One region of the Pseudoclavibacter chungangensis genome, then DNA from elsewhere that is predicted to be linked to it. Evidence: riboswitches for the same ligand, from Rfam matches in the RefSeq annotation. Region 1 holds a riboswitch; each other region holds the start of a gene.

Region 1 (10,256 bases):
GCGCTCCAGTTCGACGACGTGGTCGCCGAGCACGCGGACGACGTCGAGGTCGTGTGTCACGGAGACGAGCGCGTGCCCCTCGTTCACGAGCCGCGACATGAGGCCGACGAGTTCGAGCCACGTCCGGCGGTCCTGCCCGAACGTGGGCTCGTCGAGCACGATGACGCGCGGTGCGGTCGCGAGGACGGTCGCGACGGACAGCCGGCGCTGCTCGCCCCCCGAGAGCGTGAAGGGGCTCGCGTTCGCGAGGTGGTCGAGGCGCAGCGCATCGAGCAGTTCGTCGGCCGTCGCCGTGATCTCGGCCTCACCGCGTTTCGCCGCGCGCGGGCCGACCTCGAGTTCGCGCCGGACGGTCGCGGCGACGAACTGGTGGGCGGGCTCCTGGAAGACCGTGCCGATACGGGAGAGCAGGGCCCGCGACCGCCAGCGGATCGGCTCGGGGCCGACGCCGCGCGCGAGCGCATCGCTCGCGACGACCCGCCCGGCACGTGGGGCGAGCAGGCCCGCGAGCGTGTGGGCGAACGTCGTCTTGCCGACGCCGTTCGGCCCCGTCACGACCGTGGACGTCCCGGCCGGGACGGTGACCTCGAGGCCCCGCTGCACGAGCGGCGCATCGCCACCGCGCCCCACGTCGAGCGCGTCCGTCGACAGGAGGGTCTCGCCGTCGCTCGGCGTCGACCGTTCGAACACGACGGGGATGCCCGGTACCCAGGCACCGTCCGCCGCGAGTTCGGCGCCGCGCTCGGCGATGAGCCGATCCGGGGCGGCGTCGGCGCGCACGCCGCCGCCGGCCTCGAGGACGACGGCCCGGTCGACGAGTTCGAGCCAGGCGTCGACGCGGTGCTCGATCACGATGAGCGTCGCGCCCGTCCGGCGCACGACCTCGGCGACGGCATCGCGCACCTCGATGACGCCCGCGGGGTCGAGGTTCGCGGTCGGTTCGTCGAGCAGCAGCAGCCCGGGACGCATCGCGAGCACCCCCGCGAGCGCGAGCCGCTGTCGCTCGCCGCCCGAGAGCGCCGCGGTCGAGCGGTCGAGCGGCAGCCGCAGCCCGACGGCGTCGAGTGCCTCGCGGACCCGGCGCCAGATCTCATCGCGCTCGACGCCGAGGTTCTCGCAACCGAACGCGACGTCGTCGCCGACCCGACCGAAGATGGTGTTCGCCTGCGGATCCTGCAGCACGAGGCCCGCGGCGACGCGTTCGCGCGCGGGGTCACGGCCGCCGACGAGGAGTTCGCCCGTCTCCTCCCCCTCGTCCTCACCGCCGAGCACGCCCGCGAGCGCGCGGACGAACGTGGATTTGCCGGCACCCGACGGGCCGAGCAGGAGCACCCGCTCGCCCGGCTCGACGACGAGGTCGAGTCCCGCGAGAGCGGCGCGGCGACGTCCCGCGTGCCGCCACCCCCACCCGCGCGCCTCGACGCCGACGCCTCCGCTCATACGCGCGCGCTGTCTCGTCCGGCCGCGAACCGCGAGAGCGCGCCCGTCCTGGCGAGCGCCCGGACGAGGAGCCACCCGACGACGCCCGCGAGCACGGCACCGGAGACGATCGTGCAGGAGGCGTAGACGAGGTTGAAGCCGAGGCCCTTCGCGATGTTGGCGCTCAGGAACAGTTCGAGGACGATCGCGGCGAGCCCGGATCCGGCGCCCGCGAGCACGGCGACCGGCAGGCCGAAGCGACGGTATGCGAAGGCGGCGAACACGAGTTCGGCGCCGATGCCCTGTGCGAGCCCCGAGTAGACGGTCTCGATCGACCACTGGCTGCCGAGGAGCATGGAGACGACGGCCGCGAGCACCTCGACGAACAGTGCCGCGCCGGGCTTGCGGATGATGAGCCCGCCGAGCACGCCGCCGAGCAGCCAGATGCCGGTTGCGGTCCCGCCGAGGCCCGGGGTCACGGCGTCCGCCGCGAGGAACCACGCGTAGCCGACCGTGTTCCAGGCGACGAAGATGAGCCCACATGCGACACCGACGACCGCGGCCGTGATGATGTCGACGACGCGCCAGCGCGTCGTGCGCCGCTCGGTCGTCGTGCTCGGACGAGCGGCGTCCGCGGTGGTCTTGGGTGAACGGTTCGACAAGGTCGTGCCCTTTCTCGATGAGGAGGTGCACGGGTGGTGCGGCGCTTCGCGCCTCACCGAGAAGGTCTCCCTGCGCCGGCATGATCCGGATCAGGTTCGACGGTCGAAGGCTCGTGCCTTCCTCTCAGCCCGGACCACCGGACTCCCGTGTTCCCCAGCAGTCTAGCGGCACCGCGCCGCAGCGGCTCGACCGCACAGGCCACGGCGCCGATCCCGAGGGCCGTGAGCTGGACGGGCCCGAGCGGCGCGGCCGTCAGGATCGCGCCGATCACCGCCGCCGTGCCGGGGATGACGGCGAAGAGCATCGACGCGAACCGGGCACCCGCACGGCGCACGACGGCCGCGTAACCGAACGTCCCGACCGTCCCGACGGCCGTGACGAGTGCGATGAGCGCGAACTCCGGCGCGCCGCCGCTCAGGTGTTGTGGTTCGAGGAACGAGACCGCCGCGGCGGCGGGGGCGGCGACCGTCACACCGATCGCCGTGAAGACGACCGGATCGACGTCGGCCGCGCGACGCGCCTGCAGGATGGAGCCGGCGGCGAGACCGGGCAGCGCGACGATCGTCGCGATGACCCCCGGCCCGATCCGTGGGTCGGCGAGCACCGCGGGGGAGGCAGCCGAGCAGGACGGACGCGGTCGCGAGCACGAGTGCGACGACTCCCGCGGGCGACTCCCGTCGCCGCGTGACGACGCCGAGCAGCACTGCGGTGAGGACGGGATTCATCGCGATCACGAGCGCCGTGACGGTCGGTGAGACCCCGTGCGACATGCCCCGGTAGGCGCTCAGGAACTGCGCCCCCTGGACGCCGGCTCCCGCGAGGATCGTCCACGCGAGTGCGCGGCCCCTCGGCAGGGTGCTGCGGCGAGCCCGGACGATGCCCCAGAGGGCGACCGCGGAGGCGGTGAATCGGATGGTCAACAGCAGGAACGGGGTTGTCGCCCCGAGGGCGAGGGCGGCCAGGGGGTAGTTGGCCGCGTAGAGCAGGACGGTGAGCGAGGCGAGTGCGAGGGTCGATCTGGACATGCTCGGAGCCTGCGCCGAGCACACGCGGCACCGCATGACCGTTCGGGATCCTCGAACGTTCCGGAGGATTCCCGGTCACCCGGCGCACACTCGGCACATGCCGGATCTCGATCTCGTCGCCCTGCGCAGCCTCGTCGCCGTCGCCGCGTTCGCGGGCGTCCGGCGGGCCGCCACCTCGCTCCACGTCTCGACCTCCACGGTGAGCGGCCACCTGCGCCGGCTCGAGGCGATCGTGGGCGGGCCCATCGTCGAGCCGGACGGCAGGTCGGTGATGTTCACGCCACGCGGTGAATCGTTGCTCCAGGCGGCGCGGCGCATTCTCGCCGTGCACGACGAGGCGCTCGATCGACTCACGGGCCCTGACGACGCGGAACTCGTGATCGCGGCCTCACAGTTCGCGACGCATTCGGCGCTGTCGGCCGTGAGCGACGTCGTCGCTCGTTCGGCCCCCGATCGTCGCGTCCGGCTCGAGTTCCATCGCTCGGATCAGGCGCGTTCGCTCGTGACGGCGGGGCGGGCCGACGTCGCGATCGGGCTCGAGGATCTGGGATCCCGATCGAGGCGCATCGGCCGGGTCGCCCTGCGCTGGGTGGGGGCACGGACGGCCACCTTCGACGGCGACGACCGGCCGCTCCCCCTCGTCGTGTTCGCAGGGACGTGCACGGTCCGCGGCCGGATCCTCGCATCGTCCGCCGGCCGGTCCGGCCGGATCGTCCGCGAGTGCCACGATCTCACGGGCCTGCTCTCGGCGGTGCGCAGCGGTCTCGGCGTGAGCGCGCTGCCCGATCCCACGGCCTCGGCGAGCGGGCTCGCGCCCCTGCCGTTGCGCACCGAGCCCGAGCCCGTCACGCTCGTGTGCACGATGAGCGAGCGGGTGCCGAGCGCCCTCGCCGAGGAGATCGTCGAGGCGCTGCGGGTTACGTGGGCGCCGAGTTCGGGCCGCACACCGACGGATCAGCCGGGGGCGATCTCACGTCCCGACGCGAAGCGCGCCAGGACACCGGGGCGTGCGAGCGCACGGGTGAGGAGCCACCCGACGAGACCCGCCAGCACGGCACCGGAGGCGAGCGTGCACGAGACGTAGATCAGGTTGTACGCGAGCCCCTTCGCGAGATTCCCCTGCACGATCCCGTACGTCACGGTGCCGACCGCGGACCCGACGCCGAGCAGCACCGCGAACGGCGCGCCCGAACCGCGGTAGCGGAAGCACATCGCGACGAGTTCGGCACCGAGGCCCTGCGCGACGCCGATGAACACCGTCTCCATCGCGAACTGGCTCCCCATGAGCATCGAGACCGTGGCCGCGAGCACCTCGACGAAGAATGCCGCGCCGGGCTTGCGGATGATGAGGCCGCCGAGTACGCCGCCGAGCAGCCAGATGCCGGTCGACGTCCCGCCGAGCCCGGGCGTGAGCGCGTCCGCGGCGAGCATCCACGCGTAGCCCACGCTGTTCCAGACGACGAACAGGACGCCGCACGCGACGCCGATGACCGCTGCCGTGACGATGTCGACGACACGCCACCGCAACACGCCTGTTCCGGCCCCTCGCACCGGTGGCGCCGTGACGGCCCCGGACCCCTCGATATCGACCCGCTTCTCGTCGTCCATGTGGCGTCCTTCCTCGTACGCATCACACGGGCGACGAGGCGCGAATGCGCATCGCCGGTCCTGCCTCCCTGCGTCGGCATGATCCGGATCAGGTTCGACGGTCGAAGGCTCGTGCCTTCCTCTCAGCCCGGACTACCGGACTCCCGTGGTGACGAGCACACTACGGGAATGGCAGCGTCGTGGGAAGCGCCGGAATGCGCCACCAACGTCGAACGCCCCGGACCGAGGTCCGGGGCGTTCGCGGTCGTCGTGCGCGGGGTCAGGCGGCCTGGAAGGTCTGGCAGTGCGCCGGACCGTGACCACCCTCGATGCGCACCGAGGCCGCGGTGCACACGGCGGCGCTGTTGAACACGCACTCGGTGCGCTGGCAGGCGCCGACGGCGGTGACGACCTTGGGCAGGCCACCGTCGATGCCGAGCGGGAGGAACGTCGCGCAGTCGGCGCCGTTGCTGCTGATCGTGATGGCTCCCGCGTGGCAGCCGTCGTGGTTGTAGCCGCAGTCCGTCGCCGTGCAGCCGGAGACGGTGGGCAGGTCGGCGAGCATGGTCATGGCGCGCTCCTTCAGATGCTGATCCCATGCATCTGGGTTCATTCATGATGCGCTTCGAAATGCATTCTGTATAGCCAGGAAAGGCTGCCTGAATGCCGAAAGAAAGGCGAAAGGAAAGCCTTACCTGAGCATTTCGATGTCATCGGGATCGGCATCGACACGACGCGGGACGCCCCCGCGGACGCCGAGCGCCCGCCCCTCCGCGAGGCGGAACGGGGCGGGCGCGTGGCGTTCCCGACGGGCGGCGAGGATCAGCGCTTGAGCGCCTTGATGATTCGAGGGAGCGCCCAGCCGACGACCGCCGCGAGCGGCAGCGAGACGCCGAGCAGCGCGATGATGTTGGGCTGGAACCGCGTGCCGAATTCGTCGTTCACATACGCGCCGATGGGGACGGAGAAACCGCCACCGCCGCCACCCGAACCGGCACCGCCATTGGGCTCGGCCGCCTCCGAGCCACCACCCTTGCCCTCGGCCTCGCCGACGCCGAAACCGAAGCCGGCCAGCGCGACGGGAACGAGGGTCGTCGACCCGAGTTCGACCTTGTCGCCGTAGGCCGTCTGGACACCGATCCGCTTGATGTTGTCGAGCACTCGCTCAGTAACGTTCGCCATGGCCGCATGGTAGGCGGTGCGACGCCACGGCGGCTGTGCGCGTCGCGATGCGTCGCGCCGGGCCGAGTTCGCGTCGAGCACCACGGGAGGGCGTCCGCTACCGTTGAGCATCCGCCGCTCGGGCGGCGGGCGCACCTCGCGCTCCGACATCGGAGGAACGAACGACCCATGCAAAGCTGGCCAGGCACGCCGTACCCGCTCGGCGCGACCTTCGACGGATCCGGGACGAACTTCGCGATCTTCAGCGAGGTCGCCGAGAGCATCGAGCTGTCTCTGTTCGACGAGAGCGGCACCGAGACCCGCGTGCCGCTCCTCGAGAAGGACGCGTTCGTGTGGCACTGCTACCTCCCGCAGGTGCAGCCGGGACAGCGCTACGGCTACCGCGTCCACGGCGCGTACGACCCCGCCTCGGGCAAGCGCTCGAACCCCGCGAAGCTCCTCCTGGACCCGTACGCGAAGGCGACGACGGGCGAGATCGACTGGGACCAGTCGCTGTTCAGCTACAACTTCGGCGACCCCGACTCGTTCAACGACGACGACTCGGCATCCCACATGATGAAGAGCGTCGTCATCAACCCGTTCTTCGACTGGGCCGGTGACCGTGCGCCGCGCACGCCCTACCAGGACTCCTTCGTCTACGAGGCCCATGTGAAGGGCCTCACCGAGCTCCACCCCGCCGTGCCGGAGGAGATCCGCGGCACCTACGCGGGCGTCGCACACCCGGCGGTCGTCGACCACCTCAAGCGACTCGGGGTCACCGCGATCGAGCTCATGCCGGTTCACCAGTTCGTGCAGGACTCGACGCTGCTCGAGAAGGGCCTGCGCAACTACTGGGGCTACAACACGATCGGCTTCTTCGCACCGCACGCCGAGTACGCCTCGGCGGGCACCCTCGGCCAGCAGGTCCAGGAGTTCAAGTCGATGGTGAAGGAGATGCACCTCAACGGCATCGAGGTCATCCTCGACGTCGTCTACAACCACACCGCCGAGGGCAATCACCTCGGCCCCACACTCAGCTTCCGCGGCATCGACAACGCCGCCTACTACCGCCTCGAGCCGAACGACGCCCGCTACTACACGGACTACACCGGCACCGGCAACTCGTTCAACATGCGCCACCCGCACTCACTGCAGCTCATCATGGACTCGCTGCGCTACTGGGTGACCGAGATGCACGTCGACGGCTTCCGGTTCGACCTCGCCTCGACGCTCGCACGCGAACTGCACGACGTCGACAAGCTGTCGGCCTTCTTCGACCTCGTGCACCAGGACCCGGTGGTCTCACAGGTGAAGCTCATCGCCGAGCCGTGGGACGTCGGGCCCGGCGGCTACCAGGTCGGCAACTTCCCGCCCCTGTGGACGGAGTGGAACGGCAAGTACCGCGACACGGTGCGCGATTTCTGGCGCGGCGAGCCGTCGACGCTCGGTGAGTTCGCGAGCCGCATCACGGGCTCGGCCGACCTCTACGCGAGCTCGGGCCGTCGTCCCTTCGCGTCGATCAACTTCGTCACGGCCCACGACGGGTTCACGCTCAAGGACCTCGTCTCGTACAACGAGAAGCACAACGACGCGAACGGTGAGGACGGGCGCGACGGCGAGAGCCACAACCGCTCGTACAACCTGGGCGCGGAGGGCCCGACCGACGATCGTGAGATCCAGCTCATGCGCGCGCGCCAGCAGCGCAACTTCATCGCGACGCTGCTGCTCAGTCAGGGCGTGCCGATGTTGCTGCACGGCGACGAGATGGGCCGCACGCAGCAGGGCAACAACAATACCTACGCGCAGGACAACGAGCTGAGCTGGGTGCACTGGGACCAGGCCGACGAGCCGCTCATCGAGTTCACCCGCGCCGTCTCCAAGCTGCGGGCGGAGCACCCCACGTTCCGCCGGCGCGGCTTCTTCGACGGCAAGGTCGTCGACCGAGAGGACCTCGCGGGCCTGCCCGACATCCTGTGGCTGTCGACCGACGGATCGCAGATGCGCACGTCCGATTGGAACAGCGAGTACGTCCGTTCGATGGGCGTGTTCCTGAACGGGAACGCGATCGCGGGGCGCGGTGACCGCGGCGAGAAGATCGTCGACGTCGACTTCATCATCTACTTCAACGCCTCCGACACGACGGTCCCGACGACCGTGCCCTCGCTCGGGCTCGACCACCCGTGGGAGATCGTCATCGACACCTCGGGCGAGCACTCGGGTGAGGGGCCGTTCGAGGCGGGCGGGACGTTCCCGCTCGAGCCGCGTTCGCTCGTCGTCATGCGCGCGTACGCGGAGACCCCCGCGGAGCCGGACCACTCGGTCGCCGCCTCGGTCGCCTCGCTCACGACGCCCATCCCCATCATCAAACGCCCAGACCCGACCCAATAGTCTCGTCTCGACACTCTCGTCTCGGAGGACGCCTTGGGACACCCCGCGAGCACGTATCGCCTGCAGATCACGCCGACGTTCGACCTCGACGCCGCGAGGGAGGTGCTCCCCTACCTCCGGGCACTCGGTGTCGACTGGGTCTACCTCTCGCCGCTGCTGCAGTCCGGTGAGGGGTCCGACCACGGCTACGACGTCGTCGACCCGACGCGCGTCGACGCGGCGCGCGGTGGGCCGGAGGCGCTCGAGCGCTTCTCGTCCGACGCGCACGAGCTGGGGCTGCACGTCCTCGTCGACATCGTCCCGAACCACCAGGGCGTCCAGGTGCCGCGCGAGAACGCGTGGTGGTGGGACGTGCTGCGGCTGGGGCAGGACTCGCCGTTCGAGCCCGTGTTCGACATCGACTGGGAGGCCGCGGACGATCGCATCGTGCTGCCGGTCGTCGGCGACGACGACATGCCGACCGGCCCCGGCGCCCCGATCGGACACGTGCGCGTCTTCCCGGAGGAGGGCGAGCTACGCTACTACGATCTCGCGCTCCCGCTCGCCCCCGGCTCGGCGGACGACGTGATCGATGCGGAACGGGACGAGGACGGCGCGGTGACGGGTCATGACGCCATGCGCGTCCACGACCGGCAGCACTACCGGCTCATCCACTGGCGCCAGGGCGACTTCCGGATCAACTACCGTCGCTTCTTCACGGTGACGGGGCTCGCGGGCGTGCGGGTCGAGGACGAGCACGTGTTCGACCTCACGCACGCGGAGATCCTCCGCTGGGTGCGCGAGGGACTCGTCGACGGGCTGCGCATCGACCACCCGGACGGCCTGCGCGATCCGCGCGGCTACCTCGACCGGCTCGCCGAGAAATCGGGCGGCGTCTACACGGTCGTCGAGAAGATCCTCGAACCCGAGGAGCTGCTGCCCTCGGACTGGGCGACGGCGGGGACGACGGGCTACGACGCGCTCGCAGAGATCGACCGCCTCTTCACCGACCCCGACGGGCGTCCGCACCTCGACGAGATCGCCGCGAAACGCTCGAACGACGACCTCGACGACTGGCGCTCGCTCATCCACTACACGAAGCGGCAGGTGACCGACGGGCCACTGCACTCCGAGGTGTTCCGCATCACGCGCGAACTCGTGGCCGCGGGCGTGGACCACCCGAACATCGTCGACGCCGTGTCCGAGGTCCTCTCCTACTTCCCCGTCTACCGCAGCTACCTGCCCGAGGGCGAGTCCCACCTCGAGCTCGCGGCACGCCAGGCGCGGACGAACCGGCCCGACCTCGCCGAGGCGATCGATCACGTGTTCCCCGCGCTCGCGACCCCCGGGCATCCCGCGGCGGAGCGCCTCCAGATGACGAGCGGGATGGTCATGGCGAAGGCCGTCGAGGACCGCGCGTTCTACCGCTACACCCGATTGACGTCCCTCAACGAGGTCGGCGGCGACCCGTCGCGGTTCTCGCTCCGACTCTCGCGCTTCCACGAACTCCAGCAGCGCCGCCAGGCGGAGCGCCCCGCGGGCATGACGACGCTCTCGACCCACGACACGAAACGCGGCGAGGACGTCCGCGCGCGCATCCACGCGCTGAGCGAGGAGACGGAGCTGTGGGCCGAGTCGCTGCGGGAGCTCGACGAGGTCGCGCCGATCTCGCACGGCCCCCTCGCGAACCTCGTGTGGCAGGCCGTCGTCGGCGCCTGGCCCGCGTCACGGGAGCGACTCGCGGAGTTCGCGGTCAAGGCGGCGCGCGAGGCGGGTGACCGGACGAGCTGGACGATGCCGAACGCCGGGTTCGAGAAGGAACTGCGCCGCGCGGTCGATGCGGTGTTCGACGAGCCCGTCGCGGCGAGCGTCGTCTCGAACGTCGTCGACGCGCTCCGCGACGCCGGCCGCAGCAACGCCCTCGCCGCGAAGCTCGTGCAGCTCACGCTGCCCGGGGTGCCCGATGTGTACCAGGGCACGGAACTGTGGACGAGCTCGCTCGTCGACCCCGACAACCGCCGCCCCGTCGACTTC
Region 2 (10,256 bases), 1.9 Mb from region 1:
AGGTTCGCGCTCGTCCACACGACGACCGCGCCGATGAGCTCACCCGCCTGATCGGGATCGATCATCGCCCACACGGCGACGGCGAGGATGAGCACGCTCGAGCCGATGAAGACGGGCCAGCGCGTGACGGGGTCCGTGGGGGCGGCGTCCGCGTCAGGTGCCCCGGCCTCGGCCCCGGACTCGGCCGTCCCGACCGTGGCGACGGGTGGGTTCGTCCGGCCGTCGGCCGAGCGGTCGGGGGCCGTTCGGGTGCTCGCGCCCTCGTCGCCGCTCGCTCCCGTCCTGCGTGTGTCGGCCGTGCCGGCGTCGTCGCCGGTGTGGAGGTCGCGGTTCGTGCCGGTTCCGGCTGCATCCGGCGCTGCCGCGGTGTCGTTCGCGTCGGGGCGGTCCGGGTCGGGCGTAGCTCGGTCGTCGTTTCGGTTCATGCGGAGTTCCGTCCGATTCGGTCGCGAGCGGGCCCACCCGATGCGCGCTGCGCGAGCGGTGGGCCGCCCCGTGCGCGGCGGTGTGCGTGCGGTGTCCTCGGGGCTGCCCTGCTCCTCTCGCTCACGGCTCGCGCCCGAACCGGCGCGCGACCGGGCGGTCGCGCACCGTGGTGGTCCCGTGGCCGGGTGGAGACGTGCCGACCCGCACCGGATCACCGGTGCGACCAGTGTAGGAGCGCCCCGCGACACCGCGTCGGCCGCGACCCCCGGCGTCGGCGGCCCACACGGCGGGACGGCCGGGCCTGCCGCCCGCTCCCCCCGCCGGCACCCGTGGACCCGCCGCACGGGTGTCGCCGCCTCGTGCGATCCGCATGAACACGCGGAACCGGGCGGTGTCGCAGCGCGCTCCGCGATCGCCCGTCGGCGGCGACCGAGACCGCCCGCCGACCCCTCGACCGTCCGATCGGGGCAGAACGCCCGATCGCACCGGTCCGTGCGCGTCCGGCCGGGCGTGTCGGCCACCGGGACGGTGCCGTGGCGCTCGGGAACCCGTCATCCGCCGGGAGCGCCCCCGAGACGGCGCACGAACGGACCGTCAGTCGCTCGGCACCTGCAGCGGCGCCGCGAAGAACCGCAGCTCGTGTCGAGCCGAGACCTCGAACGCGCGTCGCATGCGTTCACGCTCCTCGCCGTCCACCGCCGCGGCGTGCCGCGTCACGATCTCGATCGCCGAACGCGTCGACGCGGCGAACGCCGGGTCGTCGTAGGTCGCGAGCCAGTCGCCGAACGGGTGGTCCGGACGTCGTCGCGCCGCGAGCCGCCGCCCGATGTCGTCGTACATCCAGAAGCACGGCAGGATCGCCGCGACGAGGCCCAGGTAGTCCCCCCGTGCGGCGAACGCGAGGAGGTGATCAACGTACGCCGAGGTCGTGTCGAACGGCTCCGCCGAGAAGAGCGACTCGTGCCCGACCCGGCCCGCGTGCAGCTCGGTCTCGGCCGCGATCGCCCCGTTCGCGCTCGCCGCCCAGAACGCCTGCTCCTCGGGCGTCGGCGCGAGCAGGCTCGCGGCCGCGAGCGCCCGCGCGTACTCGCGCAGGTAGAGCGCGTCCTGCGCGAGGTAGCGCACGAACGCCTCGCGATCGAGCGTGCCGTCACCGAGGTAGCGCACGAACGCGAGCTCGTCGGTCGCCGTGCGGATCGGTTCGATGCTCGCCCACCACGCGCGCTCCACCTCGGCCGCGCCAGGCGTGTTGCGGTCGCCGTCGGACGATGCGGGCTCCGCGGATGATCCGGGGATCACCCTATCGACGTGCGCGCCGAGCGGTCCGAGCGACCCCGCGGCGTCCCACAGCCCGACGAAGTGCGACACGGGGCCGCTGCCGCGCCCGACCGCGAGCGAGTCCGAGTCGCGCAGGGCCGCCGTCAGCCACCGCTTCGCCTCGCCGACGGCGGCGGGCCACGACCCGGTCCGCACGCGAAGCGTCGCGATCGCGGACGAGAGCGAACATCCCGTCCCGTGCGAATTCCGCGTGTCGACGCGGTCGGAGGTGAACTCGACGATCTCGCCGTCGGGCGCGACGAGCGCGTCGCGCGCGGCCGGCCCCTCGAGGTGGCCGCCCTTCGCGACTACGAGCACCCCATGGTCGGTGGCGAGCCGACGGGCCTGCTCGAGCAGTTCGTCCCATCCCGAGGCGGGCGGCGCCTCGACGAGGGCGGCGAGCTCCGGGACGTTGGGCGTCACGAGATCCACCTCGGCGAGGAGGGCCCGGATCGCCGCGACGGCCTCACCCGAGACGAGCGAGTCACCGCTCGCGGCGATCATCACCGGGTCGAGGACGACGAGCGGCGGACGCACCGCCGCGAGCCAGGCCGAAACGGCGGCGACGATGTGCTCGTCGAACAGCATGCCGATCTTGACGGCGTCGATCTCGACGTCGTCGCTCACGGCGTCGAGCTGCTCGACGAGGAACGCGGTCGGTGGAACGTGGATCGAGCGCACGCCCTGGGTGTTCTGCGCGACGAGTGCCGTGACGACGGCCATGCCGTACCCGCCGTTCGCGGCGATGCTCTTGAGGTCGGCCTGGATGCCCGCGCCGCCCGTCGGATCGGTGCCCGCGATGCTCAGCACCCGGGGCGGGGGTGCACCGGCATCGCGTCCCGTCGTGACGGCCGAGGTCGTCGCGTCGCTCATGCCGCCGCCTCCCAGACCCGACGCAGCTCCTCGGCGGCGGCCCGCGGGTCAGCTGCGGCGCAGATCCACGACACGACGGCCACGCCGTCGAGCCCGCCCGCGCGGAGCTCCGCGACGTCGCCGGGACGGATCCCGCCGATCGCGACGGCCGGCAGCGATGTTCCCCGGGCGAGGCGTGCGACCTCCTCGACCCCGATCCCCGCGGGTGCGTCGCGCTTCGACGCCGTGTCGCGCACGGCGCCGATACCGACGTAGTCGACGAGCGCACCGAGCGACGTCGCCTCGGCGAGCTCGGCGGGTGTCGCGGCGCTGAGCCCGAGCACGGCGTCGGGCCCGATGAGCGCCCGCGCATCGCGGGGGTGCAGATCGTCCTGCCCGAGGTGCACGCCCGCGAGCGCCGCACCGCGGGCTCGCGCCGCGAGAAAGACGTCCACGCGGTCGTTCACGAGCACGGGCACGTGCGCCGGCACCGCCGCCGCGACGGCGACGGCGAGATCGACGAACGCGCGCGCGGCGAGATCCTTGGCGCGCACCTGCACGCTCGTCACGCCGCCGGCGACGGCGAGCGCGACGGTGTCCGGCACCGTCCGGCCCGCGGCGGCGCACTGGTCCGGATCGGTCACGAGGTAGACGGCGAGATCGATGCTCACGACACACGTCCCGCCCGGACGATGTCGTCCGCCGTGAGCGCGTCGAGTGCATCGAGGAACGCGACGGCGAACGATCCGGGGCCGTTCGCGACCGCGGCCGCGAACTCGGCGGCGACCGCGTAGGCGGTGCAGGCCGCGACCGCGGCGTCGATCGGCCGCTCGGCGACCGCCGCGAACGCGGCGACGACGCCCCCGAGCGCACAGCCGCCACCCGTGACGCGGGTGAGGAGCGGATCGCCGTTCGCGATCCGGACGACGCTCTCGCCGTCGGTCACGAGATCGACGGGGCCGGAGACCGCGACGGCGCCACCCGTCGCGTTCGCGAGTGTGCGGGCCGCGTCGAGGGCGTCATCGACGTCCTGCTGCGAGTCGACGCCGCGCCCCGTCGCGGTCGCGCCCGCGAGCGCACTGATCTCGGAGGCGTTGCCGCGGATGATGGTCGGCCGTGCGGCGAGGAGCTCGGCGGCGAGCGCGGTCCGGACCGGCAGGGCACCCACCGCCACGGGGTCGAACACCCACGGCGTCCCGCCCGCGGTGGCGCCCGCCGCGGTCTCGAGCATCCCGAGGCGCTGCTCGCCGCTCGGCGTGCCGAGGTTCACGAGCGAGGCGGACGCGATGTCGCGAGCGAACAGTTCCGCCTCCCCCGGCACATCGGCCATGGCGGGGCTCGCACCGATCGCGAGGAGGGTGTTCGCCACGAAATTGACCGTGACGACGTTCGTGACGCACTGGACGAGCGGTGTCGTCCGGCGCACCTCCCCGAGCAACTCGGCGGCGGACGTGAGAACAGCAGATGGCGTACGCGTCATGCGCGACATCCCTTCGCTAGTACGAACTAGATCAGGTTCGACGGGTGTGATCTCAGCCCCGGTGGGGCACCCCGTGTCACTCTCCGCGGAAGGCTACCCGACTCGAGCGCCCGGCGACACCGCGACCGCCACCCACCCTGCAACCGCACCCCGCACTCCTCGGCCCTCGCACCGCCGTCCTCGCCCCTCGCACCACCGTCCTCGCCCCGCCGCGCGCCACGACGCCGCCCGCGCTCGCGTTCGCGCTCCGTCGAACAGCATCCAGCCGGGTTGTTGCTTCCGGGCCGCGGGCCCGGTAGCAACAACCCGGCTGGATCGCTCCGCGCGATGACGCGATGGTGGGAATCGGCGCCGCGATCGGGTGACGCGGTTGACGCTTGCTCGCGCGGGGAGGATCGTCGCACCCATGCGACCGAGACTCCTATCGTCCGCGACTTCGCGGCCCGCGCCGGGCACCACCGCCGATTCGCCGCGGTCCGTGCCGGACCGCGCGACCGACTCGTCACGGACCTCGCCGGACGCCACCGCCGATTCACCGCAGTCCACCCCGGACCGCATCTCCGACTCGCCGCAGCCTGTGCCGGAGCGCCCCGCCGCCGTCCTTCGGTCCGTGTCGGATCGTGCGTCCGCCGTGGTGCGGCACGCGCCGGGGCGTGCCGCCTGTGCGGGTCGGTGCGCCGACCGAGACGGGGCGTGGGCCGCATGAGCGCGCGCGAGGTCGACGTCATCATCATCGGCGCGGGACCCGTCGGCGAGAACGTCGCCGATCGCACGCGCGCCGCCGGGCTCGAGACGGTACTCGTCGAGCGCGAACTCGTCGGCGGCGAATGCTCGTACTGGGCGTGCATGCCGTCCAAGGCGCTCCTCGGTCCCGGCCGCCTGCTCGCCGCGGCGCGCGCGCTCCCCGGCGTCGCCGAGGCCGTGCGCGGCGGGCTCGACGTCGCCGCGGTCCTCGACCGCCGCGACGCGTTCACCTCGCACTGGTCCGACGCTGGCCAGGTCGACTGGGTCGAGGGCATCGGCGCCGAGCTCGTCCGCGGCACCGGGCGGATCGCGGGCGAGCGCACGGTCGAGGTCACCGGCGAGACGGGCGAGGTCACGACGTTGCGGGCGCGTGCCGCGGTCGTCGTCGCGACGGGCAGCACGGCACTCGTCCCCGACATCCCCGGACTCGCCGACATCGCACCGTGGACGAGTCGGGAGGCGACGAGCGCCCATACCGTGCCGAGCCGCCTCACCGTCGTGGGCGGCGGCGTCGTCGCGACCGAACTCGCGAGCGCGTTCGCCTCGCTCGGCAGCCGCGTGACGATGCTCGTCCGGCACGAGGTGCTGGGCGCGTTCGAGCCGTTCGCGCGCGAGCGCGTGACCGAGGGGCTGCGGGCCGCCGGCGTCGACGTCCGCACGGGTGTCGACATCCGTCACGTCGCTCGCACCGCCGATGGTGTGCACGTGACGACCGGCGACGGCGACATCGTGTCCGACGAGGTGCTCATCGCGACAGGTCGCGCGCCCGCGAGCGGCGACGTCGGCCTCGACTCGGTCGGCATCGCTCCCGGGGGCGCACTCGACGTCGACGACACGATGCTCGTCCCGGGCACCGACTGGCTCTACGGCGTCGGCGACGTGAACGGCCGCGCGCCGCTCACCCACCAGGGGAAGTACCAGGCCCGCGCGGCCGGTGACGCGATCGCCGCGCGGGCGGCGGGCCGCACACCCGACGACGCGCCGTGGGGTTTCGGCGTCGCGACGGCGGATCACGACGCGGTCCCGCAGGTCGTGTTCACCGACCCCGAGGTCGCCGCCGTCGGCCACACGGCCGCGTCGGCGGCGGACAAGGGGCGGCCCGTCCGAGTCGTCGACGTCGGGTTCTCGTCGGTCGCGGGCGCCGCACTCGAGGGCGATCGCGATCAGGGCGCCGCACGGCTCGTGATCGACCGCGAGCGCGACGTCGTGATCGGCGCGACCTTCGTGGGTCCGGCCGTCGCCGAGCTCGTGCACGCGGCCACGATCGCGATCGTCGGGGAGGTGCCCGTCGGCCGGCTCTGGCACGCGGTCCCCGCCTACCCCACGGTCAGCGAGATCTGGTTGCGCCTGCTCGAGGCGCTCGGCCGTCCGGAGGCCTGACACCGCCCTGGACCATCACGCGCCCGCACCGCGGGACGGCGCGGCGTCGTCTCGTTCCGGCGCGGACCGATCGGCGGTCGGCGCGCCGACGAGATCGTCGAGACGGGCGCCGAGCACACGGAGGGCACGCTCGAAGCCGTCGAGGTACGAGCCCATGTCCCCCGTGTCCCAGCTCTCGTTCGCGATGCGATGGGCGGCCGTGATCGCGGCCGCCCCGGCGCGGATCCCGACGTCGTCGGCCGGTGCGCCGGTGCGCTCCGCGAGCCACGCGGCGAGCCCGGCCTCGAGGTCACGGAGCGCGAGCAACCAGGCCGAGTACAGCGACGGCGTCTCGCGCAGGAGCGACACCCGGTCGCGATCGGTCTGCAGCTCGGCATCGCTCGACAGGAACCGGCGCACACAGTTCGACACCGCGGCCGTGACGGGAAGGTCGCGCGGTTCCCGCCGGAGCGCGTCGAGGAACGGCTCGAAGGTGCCCGGCGAGTGCTCGAAGACGATCGCCTCCTTGCTGCCGACGTAGCGGTACACGGTGCGCTCGGCGACGCCTGCGGCCCGCGCGATCTCGGCGATCGTCACCTCGTCGAAGCCGCGCTCCCGGAAGAGTGCGATCGCGTGCGTTCGAATGCGTCGCTGCATCTCGGCCGCGCGAATCTGCCAGCCGGGGCTCCGCGTCATCGGCACAGCGTAGCAGCGCGACGACACCCTGACATGGACTGCCACATTCACTTAGGCTGCCCTAATATGAAGCGCGTTCCCAACGCTCGCCACACGGCGAGGACGTGCGCCACCCACTGGAGAACCCATGCCACTGCGTCGAACCTCGCTCCTCGCTCCACCGCTCCTGCTCGCGCTGCTCCTCACCGCGTGCACCCCGGCGACGGGCGAGGACACGGCCGAAGCCGCGTGCCACGACGTCGAGCACGAGCTCGGTACCGCCTGCGTCCCCGACGACCCGCAGCGTGTCGTCGTGCTCGATCCGCTCATGACGCTGCCCACCCTCATCGAGCTCGACGTCCCCGTCGTCGGTGCGGCGAGCATCTACCCGGACGGCGCGGTGTTCCCCGACTACCTCGATCCGGCGGATCTCGAGGGCATCGAAGTCGTGGGCGGCATGCTCGATCCGAGTCCCGAGGCGATCGCAGCGCTCGACCCCGATCTCATCATCCTCGACGCCACGAACGGCGCGTCCTCCTTCGATCGCATGCAATCGATCGCACCCACCGTCGCGGTGCCCTACGCGTTCTACAACGACGCGTGGCTCGACGACGTCCGCTTCCTCGCCGGCGTCGTCGGGAAGTCGGCCGAGATCGACTCGGGCATCGCCGCCTACGAGACGCGCGCCGCCGAGGTCGCGTCATCGCTCGGGACGCGCGGCGGCGACCTCACGCTCACGCGCGTCGACGTCTACGAGGGGTCGCCGCTGTACTACCGCAGCGGGTGCACGTGGTTCGGCACCGTCCTCACGGATGCGGGCGTGACCCAACCGTCCTCACAGCAGCCCGACGACTGCACGATGTTCGACTACTCGACCGTCGTCGTGCCGCTGTCCCTCGAGGAGCTCTCCGTCGTGGACTCGGCGACGATCGTCGGCTACCAGCAGAAGACGGACGGCGTGAGCGCCGATGCGAGCCCGTTCACCGCGCTCGAGGGCAATGAGCTGTGGCAGGCGCTGCCCGCCGTGCGCACCGGGTCGGTGCACGTCATGGGGGATGCGTGGGGGCTCGGCGTCTCGCTCACGGCGGCCCACGTGATCCTCGACGACCTGGAGACGACGGTCTTCCCGGTGTGACCCGGTGCGGGCGTGGCTCGGCGTCGGCTCAGGACGCCGGGAGGGGCCACACCCCCGACGTGCCGCGGCGGTGCGAGTCGACGAGGTGGGTGTCGATCATGCCGATCGCCTCCATGAGCGCGTGCATCGTCGTGGGCCCGACGAAGCGGAACCCGTGCGCGCGGAGGGCCTTCGCGAGCGCCGTCGACTCGGCCGAGCGCGTCGGGATCTCCTCGAGTGTGCGAGGAGTCGGCGTGCGGGCCGGACGGAACGACCACACGAGGTCCACGAGGCCCCCACCGTCACGCAATGCGACGGTCGCGCGGGCGTTCGCGATCGTCGCCTCGATCTTGGCCCGATTGCGGACGATGCCCGCGTCGGCCAGCAGCCGCTCGACGTCGGCATCGCCGTAGTCGGCCACCGTATCGGGTACGAAGCCGCCGAACGCGGAGCGGAAGGCGGGCCGCTTGCGCAGGATCGTCGCCCAGCTCAGCCCGGACTGGAACGCCTCGAGACTGATGCGCTCGAACAGGCCGGTCTCGTCGCGCACGGGCAGGCCCCACTCGGTGTCGTAGTACTCGCGCAACAGCGGATCGCTCGCCGCCCACGTCGGACGCGCGAGCCCGTCGTCGCCGACCACGACACCCGAACCCGCGTCCGCTCCCGTCGTCGCTCCATCACCCATCGTCGTCCACCCTCCGCTCGACATCGCCCGTTCCCGACTGCGTCAACCGTCTCACGCCCCTCGGACGTGCGGGCCGGTCGTTCTCACGGTGCGAGGCCCGTCGAGCGCAGCGTGAGATTGATGCGGCCCGAGGCGAGGCCGATGCCGCTCGGGGCGGTGCCCGGGTGGATCCGGACGACACCGTGGAACGCGAGCCGTGCGGGGCCGCCGAACACGAACAGGTCACCCGACGCGAGCCGGATGTCCTCGTACGGCCGTCCGCGTCCCGCCGTGTTGCCGAACCGGAAGGTGCAACTGTCGCCGATGGAGATCGACACCACGGGCGCGCCGGACGGTTCGTCGCGGTCCTGGTGCATGCCCATGTGCGCGTCGAGGTCGTAGTAGTTCGCGAGCACCGCGTCGGGGGTGTACGACGCGGCCGTCTCGGCATCGCCCGTCGCGGCGATCGCACGACGACCGAGGCGGACGAGCCAATCGGGCACCGGCAGGACCGCGCGGCCGTTGACGTCGTCCGCGACACGCGAGTAGCCGCCCGGCCTCCAGTGCCTACCGAGACAGACGTTGCGGACGCTCATCTCGTGCGCGCCGACGCGCGGGTGCCGGATGGGGACGGGGCCGTCCGCCCACTCCGCGAAGCGACGCACGATCCAGGCCTGCTGTTCGACGTCGAGCCAATCCGGCACCCAGGTCGCACCGGGCGCGAGGACGCGCGGAACGCGCTCGAACGCGTCGTCGCCGAAGAGCTGGGTCACCGCACCCTCCCGAACCGCCGACGCCGGTTCCGACGCCAGGTCCCATGCTCCCACGAGGGCCCTACATCGCACGCGCGGCGCATCCCCGTCACCCCGTGCTGCGCGGGCTCGTCCCGGCGGCCGCCGTTCATGCGCGCCGCTCGAGCGCGAGCAGGAGTCGCTTCGCGGCTTCGCCGCCCGCGTAGCCGCCTGCCGAGCCGTCGGCCCGCAGCACGCGGTGGCACGGCACGACGATCGGCACGGGATTCGTGGCGCACGCCGTTCCCACGGCCCGGGCCGCACCGGGCCGGCCGACGACGCGCGCGAGCTCGCCGTAACTCGTCGTGGTGCCGAACGGGATGTCGGGCAGCGCGGCCTGCACGAGAGCGCGGAACCCGTGCGCGAGGCGATGGTCGACGGGCAGTTCGAACGCCCGCCGCCGGCCGTCGAAGTACTCGTCGAGCTGACGGGCGACCGGATCGGTTCGTGCCGGGTCCTCGAGCACACGCGCGCCGATGCGGGTCGCGAGCTCCTCGAGCGCGGCGTCGAACCCCTGGCGCTCGAACGCGATGCGGACGATCCCGCGCTCCGTGACCGCGACGAGGAGCGGGCCGAGGGGTGAATCGACCGTGCGATGCCCGACGTCGACGAGCGCCTCGTCGTTCGCCCGCGTCGCGAGACGCACGCGCAGACGCGCGAGGTCGTCGCCGGGAATCGGGAGTCCCGAGCGGAGATCCGCCGGGTCGGTCCGCCCGGCGCCACCCTCGTCCACCTCGGTCGTGCCGTCGATCGTCATCGTGCGTCCTCCTCCGTTCCCGTCGTGCCCTCGCCCGCGGCGCGGGTGACAGCCGGGGCGTTGCTCGTGCTCGCCTT
Region 3 (10,256 bases), 1.3 Mb from region 1:
CGGGGGAATCCGCGTTCGGCGGTCCCGTGACGACGGTCATCAACAACGCGCTCGTCGACTTCTCGTTCGACGGGGACGGCCGCGCGAAGGCCGACGAGATCGCCTACGGTGCATTCGCCGCGCAGTTCGCCGGCTCCGTGGAGGGCGCCCTCAACACCGTGCAGTCGGCGCTGTCCGGCTTCGAGCGGGCGGGGTCCGGCCGGATCGTCAACATCGGCACGAATCTCTTCCAGAACCCCGTCGTGCCGTATCACGACTACACCGCTGCCAAGGCGGCGCTCCTGTCGCTCACGCGCACGTTCGCATCGGATCTCGGGCCGCGCGGCATCACGGTCAACATGGTCAGCGGCGGGCTGCTGCGGACGACCGACGCGAGCGCCGCGACCCCCGCGGCCGTGTTCGATGCGATCGCGGCGAGCACGCCGCTGCGCCGCGTCACGACGCCGACCGAGTTCGCCGATGCCGTCCTCTTCTTCGCGTCACCGTGGTCCCGCGCGGTGACGGGCCAGAACCTCGTCGTGGACGGTGGGCTCGTGGCCGACTGAGGACGCGGGGTGTCGATCGGCGGATGTGCGGACCGCGTCGCGGACGCCCACGGTTCAGTGGGCGTGCAGCCGACGGGCTCGAGAAGCTCGGAACTTGACCCGACGATGAGCCATGAATCCCGTCACGCCGCGACCGACACGGATGTCGAGGCCGTTGCGGAGATGCTCGCCGATGCGATGCGATGCGATGCGATGCGATGCGATGCGATGCGATGCGATGCGATGCGATGCGATGCGATGCGATGCGGACGCCGTCATCGGTGAGGCCGTGGGCGGCACCGCGGGCGAGGGCCGCGGACGGGTGTCGGCTCGGCACTCATCGAGTCGCGACCCGAACGGCTCGACGCGCCGGTCGGTCGGGCGGCGGCATACCTCGAGGCGTCGACCGAGCGGAGTGCCCGGCTCTACGCGCGCCACGGGTTCGAGCGCACCGGTGTGGTGCCCGGTTTCGACACGCCGGACCTGCCGATCGCCATGTGGCGCGACGGGACGAGCTCGCTCCGGACCCCGGCGACGTCCTGAGACCACCTGGCCGCACCGAGCGAGGATGTGCCCGTGCGGCGGCGGCCCGGGCGTGCGTATGCTGGCCGAAGTGACACGGGGTGCCGTCGCGAACGGCTGAGAACAGACCCGTCGAACCTGATCCAGTTCGTACTGGCGAAGGGAATGTCCGGGCATCGTCGTCGGACCCGTCGCGGCGGAGCCGCACGCGGCCGGACGAGACCTCGGGCGGACCTCGCCACTCGCCGAGAGGACCACGGCCCATGACGACGACCGACGCACGCCGCACGATCCGACTGGGCTTGTTCGCATTCGGCTGCGGGCACCATTCCGCGGCCTGGCGGGCGCCCGATTCGAGCGTGGAACGGCTCGGCGACATCGGCTACTGGACGGAGCTTGCCCGCACCGCCGAGCGGGGCGGCCTGGACGCGTTCTTCCTCGCCGACGGCCAGGCGCTCGGCGTCGGCGCGGTCTCGCGGGGGCCGCTCTGGCTCCTCGAACCGATCACGACCCTCGCGGCGATCGCGGCCGCGACCGAACGGATCGGACTCATCACGACGGTATCGAGCACGTTCTGGGATCCGTTCCACGCGGCCCGCCAGCTCGCCGGCCTCGACCACGTCTCACACGGTCGGGCCGGGATCAACGTCGTCACGTCGATGACCGACGACGAGGCGCGGAACCACGGCATGGAGCGGCTCCCACCGCATGCGGAGCGCTATGCGCGGGCGGCGGAGTTCGTGGAGGTGCTGCGCGGCCTGTGGCGGTCGTGGCCGCGCGACGCGATCCGCGCCGATCGTCACGGCTCGTATGTCGACGCGCACGCGCTGCGTCCGATCGACCATCACGGCGAGGCGTTCGACGTGGCCGGCCCGCTGAACGTCCCGAGCTCGCCGCAGGGACACCCCGTCGTGTTCCAGGCGGGGGCGTCGGAGCAGGGCCGAGACCTCGCCGCCCGCTCCGCGGAAGGGATCTACGCCGTCGCGTGGGACCTCGAACAGGCGCGGGAGTTCCGCGACGACGTCCGTCGCCGAGCGAGCGCGTTCGGCCGCGACCCCGACGGCATCGCCGTGATGCCGGGACTCGTGACGCACGTCGCGTCGACGGAGCGGGAGGCGCGCGAGCGGCGTCGTGCCCTCGACGAGCTGCTGCCCGTCGAGGACAGCCTCCGCCAACTGGCGTTCTTCGTCGGCCGGGACACGAGCGAGTGGGACCTCGACGCGCCCGTTCCCGAACTCGCACCGCTCTCGTCCTTCGAGGGGCCGAAGGGACGCTACGCGACCGTGCTCAGGATCGTGGCGACCCGGAACCCCACGGTCCGTGAACTCCTCGGCGTCCTCGCGGCCGGCGGGGGACACGCGACCTTCATCGGGACGCCCGAGCAGGTGGCGGACGAGATCGAACGCTGGGTCGACGCGGGTGGTGCGGACGGATTCAATCTCATGCCGCCGACCCTGCCCGGCGGCATCGAGGAGTTCGTCGAGCACGTCGTCCCGATCCTGCGCCGACGCGGTCGTCGCCCGCTCGCCGAGGACGCCGGGGCGACGACGCTGCGCGAACGGCTCGGGCTCCCCGCGCCGCGCTGACGGTCGGTCGGGCGCGGAACGCCCGCCGACGCGTCAGCGTGCCGGTCGTCTCGCACCGAGCGCGACGCCGCGCAGCCGGTCCTCGTTCGCGGCGAACAGGCGACGCATCGCGAGCACGCGTCGCCGTGCATCGGCGTCGCGCAGCACGTTCCGGAGGATGCGCAGCGTGCCGACGAGCCCCTCGTCGGCCAGGTTCCGCCGCATCTGCAGGAGCGCCATCGGCTCGCTGCCCGTCCACTCGACGACGAGCCCGGCGCCTTCCAGCAGCGCGCGCCACTCCGCGACCGTGAGCGGCCGGGCGTTGACCTTGATCGTGCGGGCGAGGTCCCGCTGGAGGGCGCTCGTGACGTCCGGATCGAGGTCGTCCGGATGCAGGCCGAGCTCGTGGATCGCGTAGCGACCGCCCGGCCGGAGCAGCCGAACGGCCTCCGAGACGATCGCGTGCTTGCCGCGCTCGGACTGCATCGTGAGCATCGCCTCGCCGATCACGAGATCCGCGCTTGCGGCCGGGAGCCCCGTCTCGGCCGCATCGGCCTCGACGACGCGCCCCGCGTCGCCGACGGCGCGCGCCGTCAGGCGCACCGCGTCCGGATCACGTTCCACACCCGTGTACGAGCCCGGATGCGCGGCGATGACGTCGATCGCGGTCCGGCCGAGCCCCGGCGCGAGCTCGACGACGTCCGCCCCCGCGATGTCGGCGTGCGCGAGCAGGCGGCGCGTGAGCCGGAGCCCGCCGGGGCGGAGGACCCGCTTCCCGAGCCGCGCGAGGAGCCAGTGTCCCGGCGTGTTCGCCGCCGCGCGTTCCTCGAACGGCACCCTCGTCTCGTCGGTCATCGCTCCGCTCCCGTTCGCGTCGTGTCGGCGATCGTCCCGCTCGCGGGCGCCTCGTGCCGGACCGTGAGGAGGAACACGCTGTCCTCGATCGCACGCACGGCGTGCCGCTCCGGCGGGATGCCGATGAGCGTGCCGGCCACGAGGTCCCACTCCCGTCCGTCGCCGACGAGCACGACCCGGCCGCGCAGCATCTGCAGCGTCGCCTCCGGCGGGCTCTCGTGCTCGCCGAGCGCCGTCCCGTCGAGCAGGGCGAGCACCGTCTGTCGCAGCAGCTCGCCCGCGTGAACCGATCGGGCGGCCCGTCGTGCAGGGGCCGAGCGTGCCGCGTCGAGCAGCTCGGTGCCGAGTGCAGCGAGGTCGACGGGGGACACATCGGGGCTCGTCATGCCCCGAATCTATGCGCGCGCGTCGGGTCGCGCCGTTGCCTGGGCAACGCGACGCCGATCAGCGCGCGTAGTGCGCGATGAGGCGAGCCCGGTCGCGCACGCCGTGCTTGCGCAGCACGCTCGTGACGACGTTCTTCACGCTGCCCGTCGAGAGGAACAGGCGCTGCGCGATCTCGCGGTTGGAGAGTCCCTCGAGCAGGGCGTCGAGCACCTCGCGCTCGCGCTCGGTGAGATCAGGGGCTGTCGTCGGCCCGCCCCGGGGTGAGGCGAGGACTCGAGCGACGAGGAGTTCGGCGGGGACCGAACCGAGCACCGTCCCGCCCCCGTGCACGCGCCGGACCGCGTCGCCGATGTCGCCCGGTGATGCGTCCTTCAGGAGGTATCCCTTCGCGCCCGCGCCGAGCGCCCGGAGCAGCAGCTCCTCGTCGTCGAACGTCGTGAGCACGATGCACGGCACTCGCGGATGGGGCTCACGCAGACGCTCGATGAGCTCCGGTCCGTCGAGTCCCGGCATGCGCGCGTCGACGAGTGCGACGTCGACGACCACGGATCGGAGCACGTCGAGGGCGCCGAGGCCGTCGGCCGCGTCGGCGACGACCCGCAGATCGTCGGTCGTCCCGAGCATGACGCGGAGGGCATCGCGGATGAGCGGCTGGTCGTCGACGACGAGGACGCGGATCATCCGGCACGCCCCGTCGCGTCGATGTCGTGGGACGGGACGTGCACGCGGAGGGTCGTGCCGGGCCGATCCGGGGAACCGGGCGTGAGGGTCATGGTGCCGCCGAGCGCGACGGCCCGCTCGCGCAGGGCCGAGAGACCGAATCCCTCGACGACCTCGTGCGCGGGCACGCCGTCGTCCACCACGAGCAACTCGGTCGCCGTTCCGTCGACCCGCACGGCGACGGACACCCGCTTCGCGCCCGCATGGCGCACCGCGTTCGCGACCCCCTCCTGCGCGGCCCGGTACAGGGTGAGCGCCGCCTCGGCCGCGAGCTCGTCTGCCGGTCCCTCGACGTCGAGGCGGACGTCGATGCCCCCGGAGGAGGAGGTGAGGGCTCGGAGCGCGCCGACGAGTCCGCGCTCGTCGAGCGACGTCGGCCGAAGGGCGCGCACCCACAGGCGCGTCTCGCTGAGCGCACGCTCGACGCTCGATCGAGCGCCCTCGATCTGCGTCCACGCGCCCTCCTCGTCGCCGCCGCGCAGCAACGACGCGTTACCGAGCGACATCGTCGCGACCGTGAGGTGGTGGCCGACCGAGTCGTGCATCTCGCGGCTCATCCGCGCGCGTTCCTCGGCGAGCGTGAGCTTGCGGATGCGTGCGGCGAGCGCGAGCGCCTCGTCGCGTTCCCCCTCCGCGCGCGCGGCCGTCGCCCCGAGCGCGACGGCGAGTCCGCCGCCCGCGGTCATGAGCAGGCCCGTGCCGAGCACGGTGCCCGGCTCCCCGTCGAACACGAGCCACTGCGTCACCGAAAGGAGGAGGACGACCCCACCGACCGCGAGGGTCGTGACACGGGGGCCGATCACGAACGACAGGTTCGCGAAACCGAGCAATGGGACGAACAGGTGCATACCGGCCGAGGCGGTCAGACCGAGCGCGAGCGCGACGAGCACGAACAGGATCGCGAGTGCCACGCCGACGACCGGTCGGCGCCGGTCCCAGCGCAGCACGAACCACAGCCCCACGACCGCGAGCAGATTCAGGGCGCCGAGCCACGGTGGCGGCAGCAGCGACCAGGCGGACTGCACGAGGAAGTCGATGACCGCCGGGGCCAGCGTGAGCGCGAAGGCGAGGTCGATGTACTGCGGGTGCGCGCGTCCGAGCGGTCGATGCGACATAGAGCGAATGTACGTCGGGGCGCTCGCGGCGGACCGAGGTCGTGACCTTGGTCATGCGGATGCGTGCCGTTCGGGACGCGCGGTGCGAGGCGGTGTCGACGGACGATCGAGGGACGGTGCTCGACCGGCGAAACGGAGGAACGACATGTCGGACCACGGGACATCTCACACGGATGCGGCGCGGGCGCACTCGGTGCCGCTCGCGGGCCCCGCCGGGCGGCCGCGGCCGGCTCCCGGCCACGACGCCGCCACGACGGACCTCGCGACACGACGGGTGCGCTTCTGGCGGCATCCCGTGACCGTCGCGGTCTCGAGCGTCCTCACGCTCGTCGTCATGATCCCCGCGGGCATGCTCGCGCAGTTCCTGCTCGCGCCGCTCGCGGGGGACGACCTCACCCCGGTCACGGCGTCGTTCCTCGCATTCGGCATCGCCGTGCCGATGTGCGCGACAGCGATCCTCGTCGTGTTCCTGCTCCGCCGGCTCGCCCGCCTGCCGTTCCGCACCATCGGGATCCTGCCCGTCTCCCGGCTGTGGCTCGTCGTGCCCGCGGCGCTCGCGGCGTTCGCGATCGTCGCCGCGTCGGCGCTCGTCGGCCAGGTCCTCGCGGGTGGGGCGTGGGGATTCACGGCGCCCGAGACCGTCGGCCCCGGCGAGCTCACGCTGCTCCTCGTGCTGAGCTGTGTGTACGCGCTGTGCAGCCAGGCGTTCCCCGAGGAGCTCGTCTTCCGCGGACACCTCATGAGTGCGCTGCGTGGCCGCATGCCGGCGTGGGGCGTCATCGTCCTCAGCTCGCTCCTGTTCGGAGTGCTGCACCTCGTCTCGCAGTCGAGCGCCGAGGGCGCCTGGGAGCGGTCGCTCTACGCGCTCGCGGCGGGGGCCTTCGGATTCGCGGCGGCCGCGTTCTTCCACGTCACGGGGTCGGTCTGGGGGAGCGTCGGGATCCACTGGGGTCTGCACATCGGCCTGCGGCTCGTGCCCTTCGAGGCGAACGACGACGGCACCGTGCTCCTGAGCCAGATCCTCGGCTTCGTCCTCGTCGGTGTCGCGGTGCTCCGCCTCGGACGGAGACGTGAACGGGGCGCCGTGCGTGCGACGTCCGGCGCACCCATTGAAAACTAACGGCGCTCATTTAGGATCGGACCGTCCGCCGATTCCCGGCCGCACCCCACCGATCCGATGGGTCGTGCCCTATGTTCGGGAGACGCGGAACCATCGCATCGATTCAAGGAGGATTCATGACGAGCTACGAGGTCGTCAACCCGGCCACCGGCGAGACGGGGGAGACCTTCCCCACCGCATCGGCCGCGGACGTCGAGCAGGCCGTCGCGGGCGCGTTCGCCGCGTACACGAACTGGTCGCGCGCCACGACCGTCGCCGAACGTGCCGCGCTCATCGGGGCGGTCGCGCAACTGCACCGCGACCGCATCGACGAGCTCTCCGAGATCATCGTCCGCGAGATGGGCAAGCCCATCGACCAGGCCCGCGGTGAGGTCGAGTTCTCGGCCGACATCTACCAGTACTACGCCGACAACGCCGAGACGTTCCTCGCCGACCAGAAGATCGACGCGCTCGGTGGCGGGTTCGCGATCATCCGCAAGGACCCGCTCGGGCCGCTGCTCGGCATCATGCCGTGGAACTTCCCCTACTACCAGGTGGCGCGCTTCGCGGGGCCGAACGTCATCCTCGGCAACCCCATCGTCCTCAAGCACGCGGAACAGTGCCCGGAGTCGGCGCTCGCGATCCAGCGCATCTTCGACGACGCGGGTGCGGCGGAGGGCGTGTACACGAACCTGTTCGCCTCGCACGAGCAGATCGCCGAGATCATCGCGGACCCGCGCGTGCGCGGCGTCTCGCTCACGGGCTCGGAGCGCGCGGGCGCCGCGGTCGCGGAGATCGCGGGTCGCAACCTCAAGAAGGTCGTGCTCGAGCTCGGCGGCTCCGACCCGTTCATCGTGCTGTCCACCTCCGACCTCGACGACACGGTCGAGAAGGCCGTCGCCGGCCGGCTCGAGAACAGCGGCCAGGCGTGCAACGGCTCGAAGCGGCTCATCGTGCTCGACGAGTACTACGACGCGTTCGTCGAGAAGTTCACGGCCGCGATGCAGGCGCTCACGGTCGCGACCGACCCGACGCAGGAGGGCGGCGACCTCGGCCCGCTCTCGAGCGAGAAGGCGGCGGTCACGCTCGAGAAGCAGCTCGCGAGCGCGGTCGAGGGTGGTGCGACGCTCGTCGGCGGTGAGCGCGACGGCGCGTTCATCACGCCCGGTGTGCTCACGGGCGTCTCGCCCGACAACCCCGTCTTCCGGCAGGAACTGTTCGGTCCCGTCGCGCAGGTGTACCGGGTCGCGTCGGTCGACGAGGCGATCGAGCTCGCGAACGACACGCCCTACGGGCTCGGCTCGGTCGTCATCTCCGAGGACCACGGTGCCGCGCTCGCGGTCGCGGAGCGGCTCGAGGCCGGCATGGTCTACGTCAACCAGGTCGGCGGCGACTCGGCGGAGCTCCCGTTCGGTGGCGTCAAGAACTCCGGCTCCGGTCGTGAGCTCGGCTCGCTCGGTATCGACGAGTTCGTGAACAAGAAGCTCATCCGCATCGCCGACGCGCCCCAGGAGGCGTGAGCGGCACCACACCGGTCGGCCGGCCGGTGCGGTGAGCGACGAGGACGGCCCCGATCCACTCGGATCGGGGCCGTCCTCGTCGTGTCCGCGCGCTCAGACGACGCTCGCTGCGCGCGTCCGTTCGACCTCGGCGGCGGCGTCCGCGACGGTGCCACCGGCCGCGGCCGGGCGGCCGCCGTAGGGGTCCTCGTCCGACCAGAGCGTCGTCGGGAACTCGCGACGGAGCACGGGGACGACCTCGCTCGCGAAGCGCGCCAGGATCTCCTGCTGCCGCTCGAGCGGCAGCGTGGTCGGCAGACTCACCGATTGCACGTCGTGCCCGAAGGCGGCGTGGAACGTCCCGATCTTGTCGATCACCTGCTGCGGTGAGCCGACGAGCGCCGGCCCGTCGGCGATCGCGTGATCGATGTCGCGGTACGGGGAGTTGTTGCCCGGGACGTTCGTCGCGGCGCGCAACTTCTCGTAGATCTGCCCGTACTCCGCCTTCGCCTCGGCCGTCGTGTCGGCGACGACGAGCGGCCCGGAACCCGCGCCGACGTAGGCGAAGCGCGGGTCGTGGCCCGCACGCTCGTACGTCTGCCGGTAGTGGTCGACGAGCACGGCGTAGTTCGGCAGGGGCTGGATCGCGTTCGCCGTGAAGAGCGGGTCTCCCCAGCGTCCCGCGAGACGCGCCGAGGTCAGTGTCGTCGCCGAGCCGTGCCACACGCGCGGGGCTCCGGCGTAGGGCCGCGGCAGGGTCGTCGTGCCGGTCTGGGCACGCGTGTACGGCGTCGCCGCCCAGTCCACGTCCTCCTCGCGCCACAGGCGACGCAGCAGTTCGTACTTGTCGGCGAGCAGCTCCCACTGCTCCTCGATGTCGAGCCCGAAGTGCGGGTACTGGCGGGTCTCGTTGCCCTTGCCGATCGTGATCTCGAGGCGGCCGCGCGAGAGCTGATCGAGCGTCGCGTAGTCCTCCGCGATGCGCACGGGGTCGTGCAGGGGGAGCACCGTGACGCCCGTCTGGAGTCGCACACGCGAGGTCACCGCGGCGATCGCACCGAGCAGCACGGTCGGCGACGACGACAGGAACGCACCCGCGTGGCGTTCGCCGATCGAGACGGCGTCGAGCCCGAGCGCCTCGGCGAGTCGCGCGTTGTCGACGGCCTGCGCGAACCGGTCGGCCGGGCTGACGAGCCGGCCCGACACGGGATTCGTGCGGTAGGGGATGATGTCGAGCAGCTGGACCCTCACGAGGCGGCCCGCAGCCGCTCGACGGGCGTCTTCTCGCCGGCCTCGATCGCGACCGGCAGCCGGTTCTCGGCGGGCGGCAGGGGACACGTCGCGTGATCGGTGTACGCGCACGGGAGGTTCACGGCGCGGTTGAAGTCGAGCACGACGCCGCCGTCGGCGTCCGGGGACGCGATCGACAGCGACCGGTTCGCGGCGTACGTCGTGACGCCGCTCGTCTCGTCGGTGAACAGCGCGAGGTAGCCGCCTCCGTGGCCGCCGAAGACCGTGAGTCGCAGCGGCTCGCCGCGCAGCTCGAACTCCACCACGCCCGGTGCATCGTACACGTGCTCGAGCCCGGGCGCGGCGGAACCGACCGTGACGGGTCGCGGCTCGTCGAACGGCACGAAGCGGCCGTGCGCCACCCAGCGGGGATTCGGGACGTAGGTCGGCGTGCCCGTGTAGTCGCGCAGGAGCGGTGTCCCCGGGTGCCGCGGCCGGACGATGTCGTGGCCACCGCGCTTCGCGAGCTCGACGACCGTGTCGCCCGAGCGCAGGAGCAGCCCGTCGCGCTCCGCGATGGGGCCGAACTCGTGGCGGCCGGAGAGCGTGACGCCGTCGAGTTCGAGCGGTTCGTCGTCCGCGTCGAGTTCGACGACGGGGCCGGCCTCGCTCGTGGACCACAGGCCGGGCACGCCCTCGACGCGCCGCGGTTCGGCATCGAGGAACTCGATCGTCGTGAC

Evidence for each region. A riboswitch is a leader RNA that binds a small molecule or an ion and turns the genes downstream of it on or off. The one in region 1 is predicted to bind thiamine pyrophosphate.
Region 2: it holds a riboswitch for thiamine pyrophosphate, as region 1 does, so the genes downstream of both, thiM (hydroxyethylthiazole kinase) here and HNR16_RS10560 (ECF transporter S component) in region 1, are expected to answer to the same signal.
Region 3: it holds a riboswitch for thiamine pyrophosphate, as region 1 does, so the genes downstream of both, HNR16_RS04840 (LLM class flavin-dependent oxidoreductase) here and HNR16_RS10560 (ECF transporter S component) in region 1, are expected to answer to the same signal.

What each region holds. Positions count from the first base shown of each region.
Region 1 covers NZ_JACCFV010000001.1:2,344,078-2,354,333, forward strand. The annotation lists gene HNR16_RS10555 (ABC transporter ATP-binding protein) at 1-1,440, opposite strand, end outside; gene HNR16_RS10560 (ECF transporter S component) at 1,437-2,081, opposite strand; TPP riboswitch at 2,132-2,240, opposite strand; partial or broken gene HNR16_RS19115 (EamA family transporter) at 2,285-2,686, opposite strand; partial or broken gene HNR16_RS19120 (EamA family transporter) at 2,715-3,143, opposite strand; partial or broken gene HNR16_RS10570 (LysR family transcriptional regulator) at 3,205-4,011, shown strand; gene HNR16_RS18275 (ECF transporter S component) at 4,062-4,715, opposite strand; gene HNR16_RS10575 (DUF1540 domain-containing protein) at 4,975-5,265, opposite strand; gene HNR16_RS10580 (hypothetical protein) at 5,517-5,876, opposite strand; gene glgX (glycogen debranching protein GlgX) at 6,045-8,243, shown strand; gene treY (malto-oligosyltrehalose synthase) at 8,277-10,256, shown strand, end outside.
Region 2 covers NZ_JACCFV010000001.1:450,740-460,995, reverse strand. The annotation lists gene betT (choline BCCT transporter BetT) at 1-425, opposite strand, end outside; gene HNR16_RS01980 (bifunctional hydroxymethylpyrimidine kinase/phosphomethylpyrimidine kinase) at 1,021-2,616, opposite strand; gene thiE (thiamine phosphate synthase) at 2,613-3,266, opposite strand; gene thiM (hydroxyethylthiazole kinase) at 3,263-4,075, opposite strand; TPP riboswitch at 4,067-4,159, opposite strand; gene HNR16_RS01965 (dihydrolipoyl dehydrogenase family protein) at 4,778-6,199, shown strand; gene HNR16_RS01960 (TetR/AcrR family transcriptional regulator) at 6,215-6,874, opposite strand; gene HNR16_RS01955 (iron-siderophore ABC transporter substrate-binding protein) at 7,002-7,988, shown strand; gene HNR16_RS01950 (DNA-3-methyladenine glycosylase I) at 8,017-8,652, opposite strand; gene HNR16_RS01945 (alpha-ketoglutarate-dependent dioxygenase AlkB family protein) at 8,736-9,404, opposite strand; gene HNR16_RS01940 (methylated-DNA--[protein]-cysteine S-methyltransferase) at 9,532-10,179, opposite strand; gene HNR16_RS18000 (RNA polymerase sigma factor) at 10,176-10,256, opposite strand, start outside.
Region 3 covers NZ_JACCFV010000001.1:1,082,351-1,092,606, forward strand. The annotation lists gene HNR16_RS04835 (3-oxoacyl-ACP reductase) at 1-545, shown strand, start outside; TPP riboswitch at 1,134-1,229, shown strand; gene HNR16_RS04840 (LLM class flavin-dependent oxidoreductase) at 1,310-2,632, shown strand; gene HNR16_RS04845 (class I SAM-dependent methyltransferase) at 2,666-3,466, opposite strand; gene HNR16_RS04850 (cupin domain-containing protein) at 3,463-3,852, opposite strand; gene HNR16_RS04855 (response regulator transcription factor) at 3,911-4,534, opposite strand; gene HNR16_RS04860 (sensor histidine kinase) at 4,531-5,688, opposite strand; gene HNR16_RS04865 (CPBP family intramembrane glutamic endopeptidase) at 5,834-6,808, shown strand; gene HNR16_RS04870 (NAD-dependent succinate-semialdehyde dehydrogenase) at 6,925-8,307, shown strand; gene HNR16_RS04875 (LLM class flavin-dependent oxidoreductase) at 8,401-9,537, opposite strand; gene HNR16_RS04880 (DUF1684 domain-containing protein) at 9,534-10,256, opposite strand, start outside.